4 regions of the Paenibacillus sp. J22FR21 genome follow, and region 4 is predicted to be linked to each of the others. Evidence: riboswitches for the same ligand, from Rfam matches in the RefSeq annotation. Region 4 holds a riboswitch; each other region holds the start of a gene.

Region 1 (5,553 bases), on a different contig from region 4:
CCGTAGATTTCTGATGCAGCAGTTAGAGCATGAGGTACTGACGAATGTTCGTTACAAGATTCCGTTTGCGCTCCTATTGTTTGATATCGATTTGTTCAAGCTCGTAAACGATACTTACGGTCATGTGATCGGTGACGAAGTCATTCGGAGAACGGCCGATGCCGTTCGTGGCGCATTAAGAAGAACAGATATATTGGCACGCTATGGCGGGGAAGAGTTTACGGTCTATTTGCCTCATACGAATAAAGAACAAGCAGACATGCTCGCTCAGCGTATTCGTGAGGTTGTTCAGAACAACGAGATTGCCATAGGTCGCGGGCGCTCGCCGGTATCTGTAACAATCAGCATGGGAATGCTTGTGGTGGAAGAACAGTCCGAGCTTCAGATTGAGGACGTCAAAGGTTATATTAGAGACTTGTTCTCGAAGGTGGATTCCGCATTGTATAGAGCCAAAGACAATGGTCGTAATCGGGTAGTGAATTTATAAGGAGGACTGCGAATGTCGCGTAACGGACGTCTTACAGCGTGTGTGGCATCATGTGGAACAACACTAGCTGCAGCGAGTTTATGCCTACTTGCAAGTAAGACACCTACGCCTCTCGCTGTTCTAATCGGTACCGCTGCATTTGCAGCGGCAGCCCTGCCTATTGGTTATTTCTTAGGACTCAAATACGATCGATTGAAGGAAGCTTCCATTCTAGACAGTTTAACAGGATTGTATAATCGCAGGTTCATCGAGGCCAATTTCAAGAAGCTGGCGACTAAAGCAAAGCGCAATCGGAAGAAAATGACGGTCATGTTGCTCGATGTCAATGATTTCAAAGAAGTCAACGACCGTATGGGCCATAACCAAGGGGATACCGCGCTTGCGTTGATTGCAAGAACACTTACGGAATGCGCAACCTACGGTGAAATTATCGGCCGCTGGGGCGGCGATGAATTCATCCTTATTTGTCCCTATGCAGATGACAAAGGAATAGATCGAATCGTAAAGCTCATTCACGAACAGCTCTTTAGCATTTCATTGCGAACCGGATTACGATTGTCAGTTTCGGTTGGACATGCTTCGTTTCCGGAACACGGTATGGAGATTGGCCAGCTGCTGCAAACTGCGGACAAACGAATGTACGCAGAGAAATATGTCCGTAAAGCGCAGTTGACCGAACCGACAGCTTTACAAGCTTAATCCGGGAGCAAGCGGTAAAGGCGGGAATAAACACCGATGAGAAAAGTTCACATCAACTCCGTTCAGCCGGGAGAAAAGTTAGCTCGCCCTATTTTGCAGGAGAATGGGAACATATTGCTTGGCGCCGGTGTGGAGTTAAATCAACGATTTATCGACAGATTGGTTGGTTTAGGCATCGACATGCTTTTCATTGATGATCCCCTGACAGAGGGTTTGGAGCCAACTACGGCTATTCAAGACAGCACGCACAAAGCGGCATCGGATACGATTTACAAGACGATGAATACGCTTATGGATCAACAAGTTACGAAAGGGCGAACGATTGCCCCTGAGCTTGGCCGCACCTTCCGTAAGGTATTCGGCGACATTATGCAGGATCTCATTAGACGTGAAGATGTTATGGTCAGCTTGACGAACATTCACGTGGCGGACAGCTACTTGTTCCACCATTCCTTGAATGTCACGATACTTGCAGGCATTATGGGGTTAGCCAGAGGGTATAACCGAACGCAGCTCGAAGAGCTTGGCATGGGTGCGATGTTGTTCGATATCGGCATGACACGGCTGCCGAAAGAGATTTTGACGAAGACGACTGTATTGACGCCAAGCGAGCGGGCGCTCATGGAGAAGCATACCGAGGATGGCTTCAACATCATCAGAGCGCAGCATGATATTAGTTTACTCTCGGCACATTGCGCGCTGCAGCATCACGAGCGATATGATGGGACAGGTTATCCGCGCAAGCTTAAGCGGGAGGCTATTCATGAATACGCTCAAATCGTGGCGATCGCAGATGTATACGATGCGCTTACTTCTCCAAGGCCGCATCGCAAACGCTATACGCCATCGGAAGCGATCGAGTTTCTGTTCGCTGCTGGAAACACCTATTTTGATTTAGAATTGATCAAAATTTTCTGTAAGCATATATCCATTTATCCGGTTGCAACAACGGTACTGCTCAGTTCGGGGCAAATTGCCGTCGTTGCTTTGAACGACCCGCTCGCGGTTCATCGTCCAACGGTTCGGATCATCCGAGAGCCTGACGGAACAGCGCCTGCTACAGCATATCAGATCGACCTCAAAGACCAACATAAACTAATGATCGTGAAAGAACTGTAGGTAGGTTAGCATTCTGCTGACAACTGCATATCATCGATACTGGCAAACTTATCGAAAGGTAAGGACGCAAAGTTAAAGGGTCTAAATGTCCGCTCTTCATTATGTAAGCGAACAAATGACAGCCTGACTGCCGAAATGAACACCCGAGATATCTCGCGGTTCCGGAAGCGGCTCCAGTATTACATGAGGAAGCGCTTTTTCTGTTTTATAGCGCCGTACTGTCGTTGCGGGAGCGTTTCTTCATATGTGAAGGGGGAAAAGTAAATGTCAGGCTTAAATGAACGAATCGGATCAAGTAAACCTACCTTTACCATGAAAGCACTGCTCCACAGCCGTACGATGGTCGAGAAAGAAGGTTATGTTGCCACAGGGGTGCTTGCCCATGCAGAAGGCGAAATGATGGAAATCGAACTGACGGAATTCAAGAACTTCGAGCTCGGTGAACCGGTTAGTTTAACCGTCTATTCACCGGTCGGCATTCACCGGCTGCAATCGACGATTATTGCGAAGGCGGAAGGTTCTATTGCGGTTATTTTCCCAGCTCGCTCGCTAACGGGACTTGATGAGAAACGGGAATCGCCGCGAATTGATATTGAGGCAAGAGGCACGATATCGCGTACGTATTCGCAAGAGGTTGAAGGCTCCAAAGGGAATAAAATGACGATTGAAGCTACAGACAGCTTCGATATAGAGCTTAGAAATATAAGCGACACCGGGATAGGGTTTTCCTTGATGAGCCCACCGACGCTTGCGCAAGGTGATACTCTCGAAGTGAGCTTATCACTGGGCTTTAAACTGGATTGTAAGGTTGAAATTATCCGCAAGGATAATGGAAATGAATGGAAGTTTTACGGAGCTCGCTTTCAAGAGTTAGATGAGCAGCAGCAGCGGGCGCTTCGAGCTTATTTGCTGCGTATGCAAATTGAAGCCTATTTCAAGCTTAAGCAGGAGAAATTAACGGCTAAGAAGGGCAGATAAACGCGATTTCAGCGTTGCATATATAAGAAGGCGTTTGAACGGATGATGGTGATCCGGCAGCGTCTTCTTTTTTATAGTCGGACCGTCAATTATGGTACAATTGGAAAAATAACGTAAATCAGATGGGGTTTGAGCAAAAGGGGAAGTGGTTATGCGAAGTGGACTGGCTGCGCTAGCCGTGGCAATTATACTGGCTTGTTCGGCTTATCGCAACGGGATGTTCTTTGATACGATCTTTTATCGGTGGGAATGGATCATCATGGTCGTATGTATACTCGTCATTGGTGCGGGTTCGATTGTTCATTCTCGGAAAGAGGACAGACGGTTCAGCCAGCACGTGCCTTTATCAATCTACGGCCTGCTTGCGATGGCGATGTTATACGGGATTGCCCTGTTTCATCGACCGGCATCCACGCTTGGCAGCCTCGAGGAGGCATTGCGATGGATGGCCAATGCGGCTTTTGCCATTACATTGTACAGCTGGTTCTGTACCAGCTCCGACACGGCTGTGCGGCAGCAGCGTTTGAGATGGCTTTCTGCAGCGATTCAAGGCTCAGGCGCTTTCGTAATCGCTGGCGCAATTGCGGGTTGGATGGGATGGATCACGTTCCCTGAGATCATCATGACTACCGGTGATGTAAGGCTGTCGGCTGTTGGAGCGCGCTTGTCCGGGTTCATGCAATATCCGAATTTCCTAGGTGCTGTTGCAGGAGCCTATCTCCTGTATTATTTGGTCTTGCTAATTCGATCAAGGGCTGCTGCATTAACGTTCATAGGGGCTGCAGCAGCGGTAGTGCCGGGTGTCCTGGCACTGCTCCTGACCGAATCAAGGGGAGCGTGGCTTGTAACCGCGTTTGTATGGTTCGGCGGACTTCTGATGCTTCGAGGTAAAGAGCGCATAGCATGGCTTATCTATAGCGGCTGGGCTTTGATTGGCGGAGGGGCTGCGTATCGGGCTGTCGTTCAAGCAGGTTTGCGAAGCGGTAATGCAAGTACAGCTGCGGGCGTGGATGCCCAGTTTGCGCTGCATGGTGCGACTTCACAAGAAACCGTGCTATTGCTGATTATCTGCGTGGCTGCGCTTGCCGGATTTATAGGTTTGCAGTGGACGCTGGCAAGAGGAAGAGAGCAGCTGCTTAGCCGGATCGCATGGGGATGCTGGCTTGTAGGTTTACTTGGCATGATCATGCTGCTTCCGGCGGTCATTCAAGGACGGTTGAGCGGCGGGTACCAGACGGCCGGCGCACGGGGGTTATTCTATCAGGATGCGTGGCTGCTCATGAAAGAAGCACTGTTCTTCGGACGAGGCGGCGATACGTGGCGCATGCTGTTTACACAAGTACAGACAGCCCCTTATGTAGGAAATGAAGTACATAGCGGTTACATCGAAATTGCGCTCGATCTTGGCATTGTCGGGCTGTTGGTTTGTGCCATGGTCCTGTTCTTCCTGCTGCGGCAAGTGTGGCAATCGAATCGGATCGGCCTGCTGCCTATTAGTGTGCTGCTACTGCATGCGGCAGTGGATTTCGATATGTCCTTCGGGTATTATTGGCTCTTGCTGCTCAGCCTGGTAGTCTACTACTCCGGTGAGAGCACGGCGGAAGGAAGGCGCGCCATTCTTGCGGCGCCGCCGCTGCGATCGCTGCGGACCGCGCTGCTTGTCGCGGCCGCGGTAGGTCTAACCGCCGCTGCTGTGCTCAGCGTTCGGTTCGACCGTGCCGTGCAGTATCGCGAGGCGGCTGTGTCAGCCGCTCGCAGTGCTGCTGCGCAAACAGCCGCGCTTCGCGCGGCGCTCGAGTGGAATCCGTATTGGACGCGGATTCGACTCGAACTTGCAGCATTGGCACCGCCGCCGGAACGGGCGGTGCTGCTGGCGGCCGGACTGCGTTATGAGCCGCAGTCCGTGCCGCTCTTGTGGGCGCTCGGCGCAGCTGCAGCCGAGCAGAGCGATGTGCACGGCGCGGCGGCGTATTGGCGCCTCGCCTTGCACTATGATCGTTACGACCGCGAGAAGCAGACGGACGCGGTCGTCACGATGGCGCAGCTCGCGGATGGCATGCGAGCTGCTTCGCGCCTCGCGGATGCAAGGCTGGCCGCGCAGACGGCCGTTACCTTCTTCGAAGCGTATGAGGCGCAGAAGAACAACCCCGGCGTGAACGGCCGCAAGTTTGCCGTCACGGCAGCGTCCCAGGCAGCGGCGGATCAGAGCCGCCTGCTGCTCAAGCAGCTCGGCCCGGCGGCGAGCTAAGCAAGCTCTATCGTCTTGCTTA
Region 2 (5,553 bases), 320 kb from region 4:
CCCAGGCATCAGCACCTCTTCAATCGATTTGCCGATGACCTCGCTTCGCGAATAACCGAAGAGGTTCTCCGCTGCCGGATTAAATTCAAATATGGCTCCTTTATGATCAAACATGATTAGGCAGTCGATCACCGACTCCAGTATCGAGCCTTTAAGCGACAATTGCTCGGACAGCTTCTTATCGACATTCATCGAGCTGATCAAGCTGACAGCCATAATCACGATTGTGCCAAAGGCTACATAGATCGCCATTTCGATAAAATCCATTGCCTGCGCATCGGCCGTACGACTTAGCATATTGACCGGCATCGACATTCGAGCCGCTGACATGCCCGTATAATGCATACCTGTGACAGCGATACCCATGATGAAGCCGCTCAGCCAATAATGATTATTTCTGCGGAAGGAGAAAAGTAAGGCAACAATCGATGCCAGCACGGCAATAAGTATCGAAAGTGTGAAGATATAGGGGCTATAAGTAACCGTAATTCCCGTCAAGGCATACATGCCAATGTAATGCATGCCGGTGATTGCAAGCCCCATAATGGTACCACCCACAATCAGTCTCAGCGTACCGCGACCGGAATGGCTGGCAATACCGAAACCGATAAAAGCGCCGACAATAGAAACACCAATCGATACGAGAACGGTTACAAAATCATAGGTCACTCCGCTTGGCAAATGAAAAGCGAGCATCGCGATGAAATGCATCGACCAAATCCCAACACCCATAACGACTGCTCCGCCCAGCAGCCATCCTCTCTTCTTCCAGCCCTCAGACAACAGCACGCGTCTGGCTATATTCAATGCCGTATAGGAAGCGAACAGCGCAATAATAAACGACAGACATACCAAGAACCAGTTGTAGCTTCCTTCGATATGATTATGCACCATTTCGATACCCCCCAGGGAGTGTTACTTGAAACGTCGTGCCCTCTCCCATCTTGCTGGCAATAGAAATTGTCCCGCCATGACTGGAAATGATTTTGTTGCTGATCATAAGTCCAAGTCCAGTTCCCTGCTCCTTCGTCGTATAAAAGGGTCTTCCCACCTGCTCAAGCACTTCCCCCGGAATACCGCAGCCAGTGTCTGCAATCGAGGTTATCAACTGGTTGCCGACCCGTTCTACGGCAACCCGAATTTCGCCGCCGCCCTCCGTTGCTTCGATTGCGTTCTTGATGAGATTGATAAATACTTGTTTGATCTGGCTTTCATCGCAATAGACATGCAGCTCCGGCTCCGAGAAATGCAGCTTGATATCCACATTGTTTAGATTAGCCTGTGATTCCAGCAGCGTATAGACAGCGGCTAGCAGCTCACATAGATTAGTCGCTTGAAACCGGCTGATTTGCGGCTTCGCAAGCAGGAGCAGCTCGTTGATGATGCCTTCCATGCGAACAATCTCAGACGTAATAATGGTGACATACTCCATTTTGGTCATCCCGTTCTGAAACAGCTTCATAAATCCTTTAATCGCCGTAAGCGGGTTTCGAATCTCATGTGCGATACCTGCAGCCAGCTGGCCTGCCATCGACAGCTTCTCCGACTCCACAATGAACGACTCTTGCTCTTTGCGCTGCGTCAGATCCGTGAAGTTTATAACAACACCGGCTTGTTCACCTTCACCTTTACCTTGCATAGGCGTAATATGATATTCCACCGGGAACGTCGAACCATTCTTCCGGCGAAACAAGTCATCCGCCACATATTCAGCGTTGCCGGTGCGATGAACCTTCTCGATAGGGTCCCATTCCTCACCCGCAGGCTTAATAGCCCGAAGCCCAACCTTACGCCCGAGTACTTCGTTCGCCTCAAACCCGGTTAAGTTCACAGCGGCTTGATTCCAGAAGATAACCTTGCCACGCTCGTCCAAACGGTAGATCCCCTCAGCCACAGAATCTAAAATATGCGAATAGGCTTCATTCATCCGTTTAAGTCGTTCTTCACTTTGCTTTAAGCGGCTGTCAATCATCATAATGACGATCGAATACATGCAGATGACGGAAACGATCAAACTTATGCTAATGGCGAGAAAGAACTGATTTTGCGATAAAGCCACAGATTCACCTGCATGCAGCGTTGTAATGCCATGCATCATGGGCATATTGCTGTAATGCAGAAATTCAATAGCGACGGATAGCGATAGAGCGTGGATGAACTGCCGCAACCGGCTTTGCCGATGGAGTTGGAATCGCTGTCTTGTGAAGATGAAACCAAGCACGAGAGCCAGAACGACGATTGAAATAAAACCTGTGGATGACTGATAATGAAGCGTCGCATGGGCTTTGATGGCTCTCATCCCGATGTAGTGCATCCCTACGATGCCACACGTCTGTACCAGGCTGCCTAGAACGAGCAAGCTTGTCCGATTTCGCCCTGAAGCACGTTCGAACAAGAGAAGCGCTAACGCCGACAAGACGATTAAAACACCCATCGAGAGAAACACATAACCGAAATGATACATCACCTTAACCGGGAACGGATACGCCAGCAAGGCCACAAAGTGCATGGACCAAACCCCGATACTAAAAACAAAAGCAGCACTCATAAGCCAAAAGAAAGTCGTGTACCTGGCTGCATTCATGCGCCCGTAAAGATGAAAGAGGATTAAGGAAGAGCTGAATACGAGTACGAATGAAATGGCGACGAGTGCGATGGGTGCCATGCTAACCTTCCTCCGGATCATTGACTTAGCATGCAGGATGCAAAATGGCAATAAAAAAACCACCCGAATAGGATGGATTCCATCTACTCGGCAGCCTTGTCTACCTTAGCATCACAGAAAGTGATCCCTTAGGCCACGGCTTTGCGTCCCATAGTTTCCTATGGTTTGCCCTTATCTTAGGTATTTAGTTGTAAAATTTTTCTAGATTATTCGTTTTTAATTCTCATTATAGGTGTTTTCACAGAACTGTACAGAGCGAATAACGTAGAACTTTGACTGATTTTGTCGAACTCCCAAAAAATATGTAACATCATTAACGATGCAAAAAAAGCCGAAGATGACAAGGCCATCTCCGGCTTCATTGGTTGTTCTACTACTCGAAGTATACAGCCTTGCCCGTACGGGAAGACTCGTAGATCGCTTCAAGAATTTCGGAAACCACAAGCGCTTGCTCTGGTTTAACGAAAGTTTCTTTGTCGTTCTTAACTGCATCGATCCACATGCTAGCTTCAAGAACTTCTGCAGTTTCGCTCGCGCCTTCATAGAAAGCAACGCCGCCGCTGTTCAGTTCAACTTTGTTTACATATAGGCGGCTGTTGTGCTCGCCATTGAAACGAAGACCGTCTTTCATGTCAGCGCCTGCTTTAGTACCGCTGAGGGAAACTTTAGCCTCATCGACTTCAAGCGAGTTAAGCGCCCAGCTGGATTCAAGGATTACAGTTGCACCGTTCTCCATTGTGATCATAGCGAAAGCGGAATCTTCAACTGTGAATTGTTTTGGATCCCATGGGCCCCAAGCATTCGCAGAATTCTCGTTTTGGGACAGCTTGTGGTAAGCGCGGCCAAGAACGACTTTCGGCTTGTAGTTGTCCATCATCCACAATACAAGGTCAAGTGCGTGAGTACCGATATCGATAAGCGGTCCGCCGCCTTGTTTCTCTTCATCCAAGAATACGCCCCATGTCGGAACAGCACGACGACGGATTGCATGTGCTTTAGCGAAGTAAATTTCGCCAAGCTCGCCTGCATCGCAAGCTTCTTTCAGGTAACGGCTGTCTGCGCGGTAACGGTTGTTGTAACCGATGCTGAGTTTTTTGCCGGTACGTTGTGCTACTTCAAGCATTTTACGAGCGTCAGCAGCTGTTTTAGCCATTGGCTTCTCGCAAAGCACGTGTTTGCCAGCTTCCAATGCGTCGATGGAGATAACCGCATGGGAATCGTTAGGCGTACAAACGTGGATGACGTCGATCGATCCGTCTTGAAGCAATTCTTTATAGTCAGAATATACTTTTGCTTCTTCTGTACCGTATTTCGCTTTTGCTTGTTCAGCCTTCTCAACAATGATATCGCAGAAAGCTACGATTTCAGCGTCTTTGACTTGGGCCAAACTTGGGAGATGTTTACCGTTGGCGATACCGCCGCAGCCAATAATGCCTACACGTACTTTTGACATTTTAAATTTCTACCTCCATGAGCCTCGAAATGATATAATTTGTAGTATGTGTGTCAGCTAGATAGAGAGACATACAATGACTACAGTATATCCGAACTTGTCCACTAAAATATAGGCGCTATATAGGTATGGTTTTATGTGATTTTGTTATTGAAGGGATGGTACCGTGGAATTTTATAATGAGAAGGTCGTTTACGAGAACCCGCTGCTCTCCATCAAAGTGTTCCAATCCCTGCGGAATAACGATCTATTTATCAATTGGCATTATCATCGAGAAATCGAATTGCTGCTTGTGATCACCGGCGAACTTGACGTAAATATTGAAGATGAGTGCATAAAACTACAAACGGGCGACATCGCATTGATCGGTGCAAGGCAGCTTCATCGCGATCGCAGCATGAGCAGCCCGCTGAATTATATCGTCTTGCAGTTCGATTTGGAGCAATTTATTGACCAAAGCTCAATGCCTTATATGCGATTTTTCTCCGAAACGAAGAATCCGCTCAGCCGAGCCAACTACATTTTTCAAGAAGATGAATCCGCACGAGCAGAGGCGTCGGAATGTATCCGCGGCATTCTGCAAGAAGTCACGACCAAGCAAAGCGGGTATGAGCTTGCCGTCAGCATGTACATAAAGAAGCTGCTCCTTCTGCTCATCCGGGGAGATTCCAGGAAAGTGCTTGCTGATCATGATGACTTTGATCGTGCTCGTCTGCGAGGTGTGATTGACTATGTGGAAGAACATCTGACCGACCGCATCCAAGTAGAAGAAGTTTCGAAGCTCGCCAATATGAGCTACTATTATTTTGTGAAATTCTTCAAGAAGGCGATCGGGATGTCCTTCACAGAGTATGTGAATTATCGCAAGATCAAATGGGCCGAACGTATTCTGCTCACGAAGGACCTCAGCGTCTCCGAGGTAGGGGACCGGATCGGCATGCCGAACATGGCCCATTTCTACAAAATGTTCAAGAAATACAATGATTGCTCCCCAAAGCAATTTCAGAAGAAAATGCTGGAGTGGAACCGCGCTTAACCGTAATGTCCAGGAAATCAGCCCAGCCGATGGAATTGTTGTTTCATGAAAGTCAGACTAGCCGATAATTCCTCGTCTGGTTGCTGAAGGCTGCATTCCGCGGAAATTCCGCCCTTGTAGCCTGCTGCTGTCAGCTGTGCGGCAAAGTCCGCGTATGGATATCGCCCGGTTCCCGGTGATAGTCTGCCCGTATCTGCGATGTGAATATGCGCAAGCCAGTCCTTATTAGCAGTCAATGTGTCCAGCGCTTCGCTATCCTCATCCATGTGATAGAAATCAGCCAGCACCCGAATGGCAGGATGATTAATTTGTTTCGCCAAATAAACAGCTTCGGCCACAGAGCCGATCAGATTCGTCTCTTTCTTGTTCAGCGGTTCAATAGCCAGCGTTACGCCGCTT
Region 3 (5,553 bases), 120 kb from region 4:
ACCGTTTGATATGGGTGATAGGCACTAATGAATTGGAGCTTGAAGGAGCGGGAGGTACGAATCGAACTGCTAGCGTCGCTCTCCCGCAGCCAGCAGGCCGTCGCTCGAATTCTGAACAGCGTCGCAGCTGAAGCCGAGCGGGCATCCGGTCTGGCAGAAGCCATACAGCGCAACATGAAGCGGCTTGAGGCGATGCAGCTGACGCTTACCGCAATGGTAAGCGCCATGGAGAGCAGTCAAAGCCAAAGTCGAAGCAGAGACAGCCGCTCTGCCAAGCCATGGCTGAATGCTGCCGTGCAGGTTGGTTCGCATCCAATACGGGAAGGTAAAGGAGGAACCGGAAAGTGATTGCAGCGGGAATAAGCGGGAAGATCGTCAGCAAGTCACCAATCACACCACGGGTCACACCGAACAAGTCTTCAAGCAAGGCAGCAGCAGGCAGCCAGAAGAAGGCTACCTCGATTACGAAGCGCAAACGCACGAAGTCAGGCACCGGCAAATCTTCCGTGCGTAAGCAGAAGCGTGGAAGGAAGCGGGGTTTAAGCAGTCCGGGTTATAATCGAGCCTTCGATAATGCTTATAATCAAGGCTATAACCTCGGCTTTGCCAAAGGATTCGAGGATGGCCATCAGCTCGCCTATGAACAGCAAACCTAATGATGATCAAGCAGCTTGGAGGGAGTTCGGGCCATCATAGGAACGGGCTTGTACTCCCCTACGAATTGCTTAGCTCATGGACCGGAGTAATCAGCAGCTCCACTTCCTCAGCCGCAATAGGGTAGCCGATGAGATAGCCTTGAGCACCGTCGCAGCGCTGTTCCTTTAAGAGTGCAAGCTGAGTCTCGTTCTCAACCCCTTCAGCGAGGACTTGAAGCTTGAGACTATGAGCCATACCGATGATCGCCGTGACGATTGCCAGATCATCTTGATTGTGACCAATATTGCGAATGAAGCATTTGTCCATCTTAAGGGTGTCCACGGGAAAAAGGCGCAGATAGCTAAGCGATGAGTATCCGGTTCCGAAGTCATCAATCGAAATAGCAACGCCGAGCGCCTTCATTTCATGCAGCTTCTCAATAAGCGGGGCTTCGAAATTCGATGAAGCAACGCTCTCTGTAATTTCAAGTTCAATGAGCCGTGGTTCAACCGCAGTGGAGAGCAGGATCGCCTTCAGCATATCAATCAGGTTGTCCTGTTTGAATTGGCGAACCGATAAGTTCACGGACACCGGCAAAGGAGACAAGCCCGCTTGCTTCCAAGCATTGATTTGATTACATACCTGCCGTATGACCCACTCTCCTATCGGAACAATAAGCCCTGTTTCTTCCGCAAGCGGAATAAATTCAGCCGGAGGAACGGCGCCGAACTTGGGATGCGTCCAACGAAGGAGAGCCTCGAAGCCGTTCAAACTGCCAGCTTGCAAATCCTTCTTGCCCTGATAGAGCAAATGCAGCTCTCCCTGCTGCAGTGCTTTGCGCAAGTCCTGCTCCAGCATCATTTTCCGTAAATTAACTTCGTTCATCTCATTACTATAGAAGGCGTAGTTGTTTCTTCCCCGCCTCTTAGCCGCATACATAGCCGCATCTGCGAGAATCAGAAGCGTATCGGCATCCTTCCCGTCTTTGGGATACATAGCGATTCCGATGCTTGTCGTAACGATGATTTCTTGACCTCTGAGAATAAAAGGTTCAGAGAGCCGCTCCAGCAGAGGGCCAACAAGCGTCCCCACCGTTTCAGCATCGATATTCGGCAGCAGGATGACAAACTCGTCGCCGGCAAGTCTGGCCGCAAATGCAGCTGGCTGCAGCGATGCCTGAAGCCGTTTCGCGAAGCTCTTGAGCAGACGGTCCCCCAGTGGATGACCGAATGTGTCGTTGATGGATTTGAACCTGTCCATATCAAGGAACAGGAGAGCGAAGCTGCATGGTTTGTGTACCGCATACCGGAGCTCTGCATCGAGCTTCGTTATTAATTGATAGCGGTTGGGAAGATCAGTCAGTTGATCGTGATAGGCCATATAGTTGATGGTTTCACGAGCCTTCTTCGTTTCCGTTATATTTCGGAAGTTTGATAGGATCGCGGGCTGATTGTGAAATAGAATCGAGATGGAATTGGTTTCAACGTCGATCACTTCACCGTTTAGCTTGTAAATGCAGAGCTCCGCGTGATTAACGGCAGTGTGGCCCTCTATGAGGTCGGTTGATTTGGTTCGCATCATCTCGTGATACTCCGGCAATGCGATGTCAAACACATTGACGCCGACTAACTCATCCAGATGCTGTGCGCCTAACATCGTTAGCCCTGATCGATTCATGTGAACGATTTTATAGTCGATCTGTACAATATTAGCTTCGGGAGACAGCTCGAAAATTTGCCGGTACCGATTCTCGTTATCCAGCGCTTTCTTCTCGCTTCGCTGCGCATGTGCGATGATTCGGCGTCCAATGATGCAAACGCTGACACAGGTGATACAGCTCATGGTGAACAAGGTGAATTGAACAATTCGGTAGAGCAGATCCGTTGCGAGCATATAGGGGTTGAATAATTGATGGGTGATGAGTACAAGGATGCCATATCCACTTGCCATTAGTGTCACAAAGCGGTCCAGATAGATGAGGGAGAGAAGCGCAAAGAGGAAAACCACGGTGCCGGAGTTTGATGTTGGGATAAACCACATGACGATGAAGCAGAGCAGGAACGAATAGGCTGAAATAATGACTTTTCCTTTGAGCGTTTGATAGGTTTGTCGGTAAATGAAGTAGAGCACAACGCCAAGCGGGATAACGGAAGCGACGAATCGAATAAAGACTTGAAAGGTAATTAGCTCAAGTGCAAGAACGGTTACATATATGGGAATAGAAGACAGAATAAGGAATATTAATGTGTATGTCAGAAGCTTAGAACTAAACTGCTCGTAAGGGGTTGCCAAGCCGTACACATCCTTTCTACGTCAAATAGGTATACAAAAATCCTCGGGCTCGAAGCAAGATGGCGGTAACAGACCGATACGCATCTTCCCGCTTGGAGAACCAAGGTCAGCAGATTAACTTCGGCAGTCTGGCTGTCGTATCTCATTGCATTTATAGGAGAATAGACTTAGACCTATTGACTTTGCGTCCCCTGCTTTCGTAGGGTTTGCCTGCGAAAAATGATTCAGTTTTGACGAATAATGTAGGAATTTAGCGCTATTTCTATTTTCCATAATATCTCAAACTAGCGAATGAGTCTCTGGAACCTATTTAAAAGGATAGAGTTGGTATTTATAGGTGATATTGATGTCTTAGTTGCGTAAGTGAAGGACTAAAGGTTCATAAAAGTAGGCCTATATACATGTGGTTCATCAATTTCAGACTCTGGATTGACACAGATGATACACATATCATATAGTCAAGCTAATCTAGCAGAGATGAAGGTGAATAGGCTGACTATATTCCCGTATCACCGGATTAAGGAAGATATTCGAAAGCGCATACATGCTGGAGAGTGGAGGGACACTTCACGCCTGCCTTCCAGCCGGAATTTGGCGGAGTCCTATCAATCCAGCGTTAATACAATAGAGAAGGCGATTAAGGAATTGTGTGGGGAAGGGCTTCTGACACGAGATAATCGCCGAGGTACATATTTGGCAGATGGAGGGCTCTTGTCTCAGCCGACCAGTCGAATAAGGAGCGGGAATGGGAACGGGAGCGGACTCATTGCTGCATCGGTTATCGGTATCGATAATCCGCTATGGGGAGCCGCTCTGCGCGGGATCGAGGATGTGCTTCAGCCGAAGGGCTATCAGCTCATGAGCAGCAGCGATAATCGCAGCCTAGATAAGCTGGAGTCATTCGTTGCGAGCGCGATTGCAAGGCGAGTGGAGGGGATTATTCTGAGTCCGATTCACGGCGGCCAGGACGAGCCTCGCAGTCGGCAGATCTACGAGGAGTTAGCGGGTTGCGGCATTCCGGTCATTTTTCTGGATAGGCGCGTATGGGACACCGATATTCCTTTTGTGACGAGCGATAACGCTTCAGGCGCGTATTCGCTTACGAAATTGCTGCTTGCCAAGGGACATCGGCGGATTGCATTCGTACGCAATTCGGACCTCAGCACGTTCTATGAACGGCTGCTTGGCATGAGACAAGCGTTTATTGAAGCAGGCGTTTCTTTTGAAGCTGAATACGACTTATGCATCCCGACCCGGTTCGAGAATTTCGAGAGCGAGTTCGAAGACTTTGTTGCTCGGCTTGCGAATGCACTGGAGATGACGCGGTACACGGCTGTATTTGCAGCGAATGATCAGATTGCCGAGGCTGCGCTCGCTGCACTTGAGCGGCTTGGCAAGCGCGTCCCGGACGAGATGTCCTTTGTTACTTATGATGCGCAGGGGTTGAACGGGAAACTCCGACTGGATATTACAGGTGCGAACCAGCCTTTCTATGATATGGGACGAAGTGCTGCCCTTCAGTTATTGCACGCGGCAGAAGGCAAGCAGCCGATTGCGGTTGCCGGGCATATATGCAAAGCGGACATTCATTACGGCAGTTCGGTTTGGGAAGCAAAGATTGAATAACAAGGGTGGTACTTGCTTATGAGCTTCATTCGTCTGTTTCAAGAGAAGAAATATTTGCTGCGCATATTCTTGTGGATCACCAGCATTATTTTGCTAATCGTCGTTTCGTTCTCCACGCTTGTGTATGTGAATGTAGAGAAGAAGGTGTTCAAGAGCGAATACGAGAACAGCCAGAAGGTACTCTCGCAGATGAAATACAACATCGATTATCTCGATACGATGATTCGCAATATTACCCTCTCCACCTATGGCAGCAACGACGTGAAGGCGCTTATGTATTTGAACGATGAGGAAACGTACGAGCATTTGAATGTCATTAATAAACTAAACGCGACGATTGTGGCGAACAATCCATTCATTCAGTCCATCTACATCTATAACAATCATAAGAAACTATATTACTCGACATATGGCGATTTGTATCATAAGGACGCAGAGCTCGATAAAGTATTGCAAAGCTATACGAACATTCCGGTGCTCCGTGCAATCGTGCGACGCAGTGCGGAAGCCGCTGATCAAGGCGCAGCCGGAGCTGCTGCGAATACGGTATTAAGCTATGTGATGTATGAGACGACGGATCGCGATAACCGTATGGATGGCGCCATCATTCTGAACATAAAGCTGGACTGGCTCGTCGATAACATCCGTGCGATTAACCGGATTGAGGCCGGCGCGCGAAGTGAGCTCTACATCTTGGACAGCGGCAATGGGCTGATTGAGACCGATCCGGGTAATCCGGTACAAACCTCAACATTCGCGAATACGATTAGGCAAGCTTATGTGGACCAGGCGGGCAGCTCAGAAGGCTTGGCTGCGCAGCCGTCAGGTTTCTTTAATCAAAGCATTGGCGGCGAGAAATATATCATCTCGTATATTCGTCTGGAGAAGACCGGCTGGACACTGCTTGATGCGAAGCCTTACAAAGAGGCGTATGCGAACTTGAAGCAGCTGCTGGATACGATTCTGCTCATTACATTGGCGATCTTTGCCGGTGCGCTG
Region 4 (5,553 bases):
ACAAGCTCCCGAACCGCTAAGGTCTGGGAGCTCGTTCATTATTGAAGAACTTATTTGCTGTGCAATACTTCAGGCGTAGTCAGCTTATCGTAGAAATCAACCGACTTATCTTTGTCATCGGAATTCCGAAGCGCCATTGCGGAACGAGGATGCTCATCGAACATGCCTGTAATCATATAAGGAATAATATAGCCCCACTCTTCTTTTTCACGAAGCGGAATCATGTACTTCTCGATCATATCCAGAACCGGACGCACATTGTACTTCGTGTTCTTCAGATGTGCGACAAGCAGTTCCGTTGGGCAGTTGCCGGCCGCGCGGCCCATACCGTATACGGAAGCATCCAGGAACTCGACGCCTTTCTCAACCGAAATAAGCGTATTGGCGAAAGCAAGCTGCATATTGTTGTGCGTATGAACACCAAGACGTTTGCTTGGCAGGTACTTCTGGAATTTGCTGACCAAATAATTGAAGTCATTCGGCGCCAAGCTGCCATAGGAGTCAACGACGTACACGACGTCGACTACACTTGCTTCGATCAATTCGAATGCTTCAAGCAGCTGGTTCTCCATTACGTTGGAGAGTGCCATAATGTTCAAGGTTGTTTCGTAGCCGCGCGAGTTGAATACGTTAACCAGCTCCAGCGCCTTCGGCACGTCTTGAATGTAGCAGGCAACGCGAATCAAATCGAGCATGCTCTCTTCGCGTGGAAGAATATCGTTCTCATCTACCCGTCCGATATCGACAAGTGCAGAGAGCTTCGTATTCAGCTTCTGCGGGATGACTTTACGAAGGAAGTCGTCGTCCAGGAAGCGCCATGGACCCGCATCTTCAGCGCCTTTGAGCAGCTTCGGAGAGTTTTTGTACCCGATTTCCATATACTCGACGCCAGCTTCATTCAGCGAGTTGTATAGATGCTGAACGAACTCAACGCTGAAATCCCAGTTATTGACGAGCCCGCCGTCGCGGATCGTGCAGTCGACGATTTTACAATGACTTTTTTTCGAAGCATTCATAGCATTGTGTCTCCTTTTTAGCCAGATCTTGTCTTTTCTACTCATAATACTTGATATTGGCTATGAACGCAAAGTCATTTTTGTCAGAATTGCAGGACTCTTCGGATTAAATGGCGCGGAACGATTTCCTCGTGCTGACCATCGTTTGATCCAATTTATCGCTTAATTTCTCCAGCATTGTCGCAAGCTCCGACGATCTGGAAATAAGCTGATGCTGCTCATTCGAGCTGCCCGTAACCGTCTTGACGCTGCCTGTTAATTCAACGGACATTCGGGAGATTTCCTCAATGTTGACGCTGAACTGCTTCGTGCTTGCTGTCATTTGCTGAGAGGCACCGGAAATATAATGAATTTGCTCTGCGACGGTTTTGATGGATCGCATGATCCGTTCAAATGCGGCTCCCGCATCACATACGGCTTGGTTGCCTGATGCAACCTCTTCAATGACTTGATCCATGGAATGGATAGAAGCGCGGTTATTAGCCTGAATGTCTTGAACAAGCTCAGCGATTCTCTGGGCAGAGGCAGTTGTTTGTTCAGACAGCTTGCGCACTTCATTAGATACGACGGTAAACCCACGTCCATGCTCGCCGGCCCGCGCCGCTTCAATCGCCGCATTCAGTGCCAGCAGACTGGTTTGTGAAGCGATGTCTGCAATTAAGCTTGTAATGTCATCTATTTCTTGCGAACGCTGACCGAGCAGCTTTACTTTGGTTGCGGACTCTTGGACGGCATTGCTCATCGATGTCATCTGCCTGACAGCCTTCTGTATGGCCTCATTTCCGTTATCGGCCTCCGTCGCTACCTCACTGGAGAAAGTTGACACCGTAGCAGACGTTTCGGCAATGGTATGGATGTCTCGGAGCATCTCTCCGATGACCCTCTTGCCTGTCTGTGCGCCATGCTCCTGCAAATGCGCCGTGGCATCAACCTTATGCATCGTTTGTACAATATCCCCTGCCAAGAGATTAAGCGTAGCCGCATTGCAGCTGAGCTCTTTGGAATTCATGAGCACTTGGTCCGACGTTTCCGTCACATTTTCAATAATTTGTTTGACCGCTGCTTGAATCTTCTGCTGTTGGGCCGATTCCAACGCGAGGATGAATGCTCTGCGCGTCACAATTTGATAGGTAACCGCGCCGATAAACAAGACGACAAATACGATGTGAATGGAGACCATGGCAAGTGAGTAATCACGGGTTCCGTAGACAAGGTCTGGGAAGATTAAGAAGCCGAGTACATGCTGAAGTGCGAAGATAACGGTGCTGATGAGAAGCATTGCGATGAGGTCGTAGTACAAAATAATAGCGAGTACCATAAAGATGGAGAAATGATATTCCACCATGCCGTTGCCGCCTGAGATGATCGATATGCTGCTGAAGGTAAGCGACAGTGTCAATAGAAGCGGAACGGACTGCTGCTCCTTCTGCAACCGCATGCAAATCCCGGCAAGCAGTAAGAAAATAATCGGTAATGCCAAGAACGTTTGCTTAAGGAAAGTGTGGAACGTAGAACCATTCATGTCCGTTTGATGATCATGATGCATGGAGAAACCGAGCCAATCGAATGCGTGTACCAGAAGCGATAATAGCACAATAATTGTAGAAATGAATAACATGACACGGTTTTTCTCTCTAAGCATACAACTTGCCTACCTCCCCATATATGTATACATATAAAAAGAGTCCACCCGCGTTAAGGATGGACTCCTTTTCACTCGGTAACCTGTCCACCATGGCATCTGCATTGCGATGCTTTAGGCCTAGGCTTTGCGTCCCAACGTTTCCGTTGGTTTGCCATTATCATATGAAGAAGTAGTCGGATACTATGGTCATGGTACTGTTAACAGGGTTAATTATATGAGGGGAAAGCCCTGTTTGTACATAGCGTAATTTGTATTGTTTTGTCGAATTTGTCAGATCATCTCTTCTGCTCTCACCACTTCGTCGAACTTGGCTGCCGTAATAAGCCCACTGCGAATGGCAGCCTCGCGAAGCGTCAGGCCCTCCTTGTGAGCGGACTTGGCAATGGCCGCCGCATTCTCATAGCCGATATGAGGATTCAGCGCCGTGACGAGCATCAACGACTCGTTTAGATGCCGAGCGATGGCTTCCCGATTCGGCTCAATGCCGACCGCACAATGCTCATCGAAGGAGCGAATCGCGTCGCTGAGAATACGGGTCGACTGCAGGAAATTGTGAATGATGACAGGCTTAAACACATTCAGCTCGAAGTTTCCCTGACTGGCCGCGAAGCCGATTGCCGCGTCATTGCCCATGATCTGACAGACGACCATCGTCAGCGCCTCACACTGCGTTGGGTTGACCTTCCCCGGCATAATGGAGCTGCCCGGCTCGTTCTCCGGGATACGAATCTCGCCAATCCCGCAGCGAGGTCCGCTTGCGAGCCAGCGCACGTCGTTCGCGATCTTCATTAAGTCCGCGGCGAGCGCTTTAATTGCGCCGTGTACGAAGACGATCTCGTCGTGGCTCGTCAGCGCGTGAAATTTGTTCGGCGCGCTGATGAAGTTCTTGCCTGTGAGGCGGCTGATCTCCGCCGACACCTTCTCGCTAAAGCCCTGCGGGGCATTCAGGCCCGTTCCCACGGCTGTGCCTCCGATGGCAAGCTCACGCAGCTCCTCGCGGCTTGCTCTGATATTACGCTCCCCTTTCTCCAGCATCCGAACCCAGCCGCTGATTTCCTGGCCGAGCGTAAGCGGTGTGGCATCCTGCAGATGGGTGCGGCCGATTTTGATGACCTCCATGAAGCTAGCACTCTTCTGCTCGAGTGTGGATTTCAGCTGCGCAATCGCCGGCAGGACGAGGTCCTCTACCGCAATCAGCGCGGCGATATGCATCGCGGTGGGGAATGTATCGTTGGAGCTCTGCGAGCGGTTGACATCATCGTTGGGATGAACGGTTGCTTCTTGCCCCTTCTCCCGGAGCAGCTGTGCCGAACGTCTTGCTATCACTTCATTGACGTTCATGTTGGACTGCGTGCCGCTCCCGGTCTGCCATACAGCAAGCGGAAACTCATCCTGCCACTTTCCTGCAATCACCTCATCCGCTGCAGCCGCAATCGCTTCTGATTTAAGGGCATCCAACTTCCCCAAGCTTCCGTTCACGGTTGCTGCTGCTTTCTTCAGATAAGCGAAAGCGGTAATTAACTCGCGCGGCATCTTCTCCGTACCGATTCGAAAATTGTGCAGACTGCGCTCCGTTTGCGCTCCCCACAGCCGGTGCGCCTCAACCTGTATCTCACCCATAGAATCCTTCTCCATGCGAAAATCGCTCATCGCGACTACCTCCTCATTACGGATTATTTCTGTTTCGGCTTACTCTCTATATACCCTATGAAAGAGGCGATGCATCTACGAGCATGCATCGCCTCTTTCCCATGATTGCCTATTTGCGGGCTTGCAATACGGCTTCTGTCTGAAACCTCGCAACTGCGATTCCGTGTCATTGGCTGATCCAGGGGCGAAGTTGCATTCTATCGCAACATTTAAAACTGACCTCTTAGTTCCGGAGGCAGCTCCCGGCTCTTGCGCGTGTTGGAATCCATCGTCACACAAGTAACGACCGCGTCCCCGCATAGCTCGCCTTTCTCGTTCACGATCTCCTGTTTGAGCACATAGCTGCTACGCCCGGCCCGCTCCGGGGATGTTGTAACCGTCAACCGATCGCCTTGCCTGCACTCCTTGCGATAGTTGATATTGATATTGACCGTTACCGTCTGAACACCCATCGCAAGTAACACATCATAGTGCAAGCCCGCCTGCTCATACCATGCTTCCCGTCCCCATTCGAGATATTCCAAGTACTTGGCATTGTTCACATGCCCGTTCACATCGATTTCCGTTGAACGGACGATTAGCTCCAGATTCGCTTGCATCGATCCACACACTCCTCCGTTGTTGCAGCCGCCTTGTACAGATCAGACCTAGTTGCCTTCATGTTAGCGGGCGAGAGTATGCTTGTCAAAGCGAGTGGAGAGTGCCAAATCAACTAGTCATGAAAAGGCAATATTCCGCTCCCCGCGCTAGACGCTGAGAGTGCAGAAAACGAACTCTCAGCGCAGAAAATATGCCGATACACGGCTGAGAGTCGAAATATCGAACTCTCAAGTTTTCAAACTAACCATTAAGCTTCTCTATCATTCACCATGCAAAACAGCAAGAAGACCGCTCTCTCCGAACCTACCGGAGAGAACGGCCTATCATTTTACCACTCTGCGAACGAGCCATCGTCGTACGCCAGACGAGGTGTATCCCAGTCGCCTGCGTAGCCGCGTTCAATGAGCGCTTCTTCATTAATTTCGATACCGAGGCCAGGCCCTTGCGGGATAGCGACGTGACCATCGATAACTTCAAACGGCTTCTTCAAGTAGCCTTCTCCAAGGTCCCACTTCTCCGCCATAGACGGATGCTCTTGGATCAAGAAGTTCGGCGTACAAGCATCGAGCTGCAAGCAGGCCGCAAGCGAAATCGGTCCAAGCGGATTATGCGGTGCGATGGAAGCGTAGTACGTTTCCGCCA

The links. A riboswitch is a leader RNA that binds a small molecule or an ion and turns the genes downstream of it on or off. The one in region 4 is predicted to bind cyclic di-GMP.
Region 1: another riboswitch for cyclic di-GMP. It lies ahead of AC0YNS_RS16980 (PilZ domain-containing protein); the one in region 4 lies ahead of AC0YNS_RS12280 (methyl-accepting chemotaxis protein).
Region 2: another riboswitch for cyclic di-GMP. It lies ahead of AC0YNS_RS13585 (ATP-binding protein); the one in region 4 lies ahead of AC0YNS_RS12280 (methyl-accepting chemotaxis protein).
Region 3: another riboswitch for cyclic di-GMP. It lies ahead of AC0YNS_RS12775 (putative bifunctional diguanylate cyclase/phosphodiesterase); the one in region 4 lies ahead of AC0YNS_RS12280 (methyl-accepting chemotaxis protein).

The regions. Positions count from the first base shown of each region.
Region 1 covers NZ_JBWDNJ010000004.1:332,343-337,895, reverse strand. The annotation lists gene AC0YNS_RS16995 (histidine kinase N-terminal 7TM domain-containing diguanylate cyclase) at 1-487, shown strand, start outside; gene AC0YNS_RS16990 (GGDEF domain-containing protein) at 500-1,186, shown strand; gene AC0YNS_RS16985 (HD-GYP domain-containing protein) at 1,223-2,305, shown strand; cyclic di-GMP riboswitch class I at 2,337-2,440, shown strand; gene AC0YNS_RS16980 (PilZ domain-containing protein) at 2,570-3,283, shown strand; gene AC0YNS_RS16975 (O-antigen ligase family protein) at 3,435-5,531, shown strand.
Region 2 covers NZ_JBWDNJ010000003.1:662,138-667,690, reverse strand. The annotation lists gene AC0YNS_RS13590 (bifunctional diguanylate cyclase/phosphodiesterase) at 1-894, opposite strand, end outside; gene AC0YNS_RS13585 (ATP-binding protein) at 884-2,665, opposite strand; cyclic di-GMP riboswitch class I at 2,752-2,845, opposite strand; gene AC0YNS_RS13580 (Gfo/Idh/MocA family protein) at 3,039-4,118, opposite strand; gene AC0YNS_RS13575 (AraC family transcriptional regulator) at 4,285-5,154, shown strand; gene AC0YNS_RS13570 (sugar phosphate isomerase/epimerase family protein) at 5,172-5,553, opposite strand, start outside.
Region 3 covers NZ_JBWDNJ010000003.1:468,687-474,239, forward strand. The annotation lists gene AC0YNS_RS12760 (alpha-helical endospore appendage domain-containing protein) at 1-28, shown strand, start outside; gene AC0YNS_RS12765 (hypothetical protein) at 28-348, shown strand; gene AC0YNS_RS12770 (hypothetical protein) at 345-656, shown strand; gene AC0YNS_RS12775 (putative bifunctional diguanylate cyclase/phosphodiesterase) at 715-2,928, opposite strand; cyclic di-GMP riboswitch class I at 3,048-3,149, opposite strand; gene AC0YNS_RS12780 (GntR family transcriptional regulator) at 3,412-4,554, shown strand; gene AC0YNS_RS12785 (AraC family transcriptional regulator) at 4,573-5,553, shown strand, end outside.
Region 4 covers NZ_JBWDNJ010000003.1:344,779-350,331, reverse strand. The annotation lists gene AC0YNS_RS12285 (aldolase catalytic domain-containing protein) at 51-1,016, opposite strand; gene AC0YNS_RS12280 (methyl-accepting chemotaxis protein) at 1,123-2,658, opposite strand; cyclic di-GMP riboswitch class I at 2,733-2,824, opposite strand; gene fumC (class II fumarate hydratase) at 2,932-4,311, opposite strand; gene AC0YNS_RS12270 (acyl-CoA thioesterase) at 4,521-4,910, opposite strand; gene dgoD (galactonate dehydratase) at 5,240-5,553, opposite strand, start outside.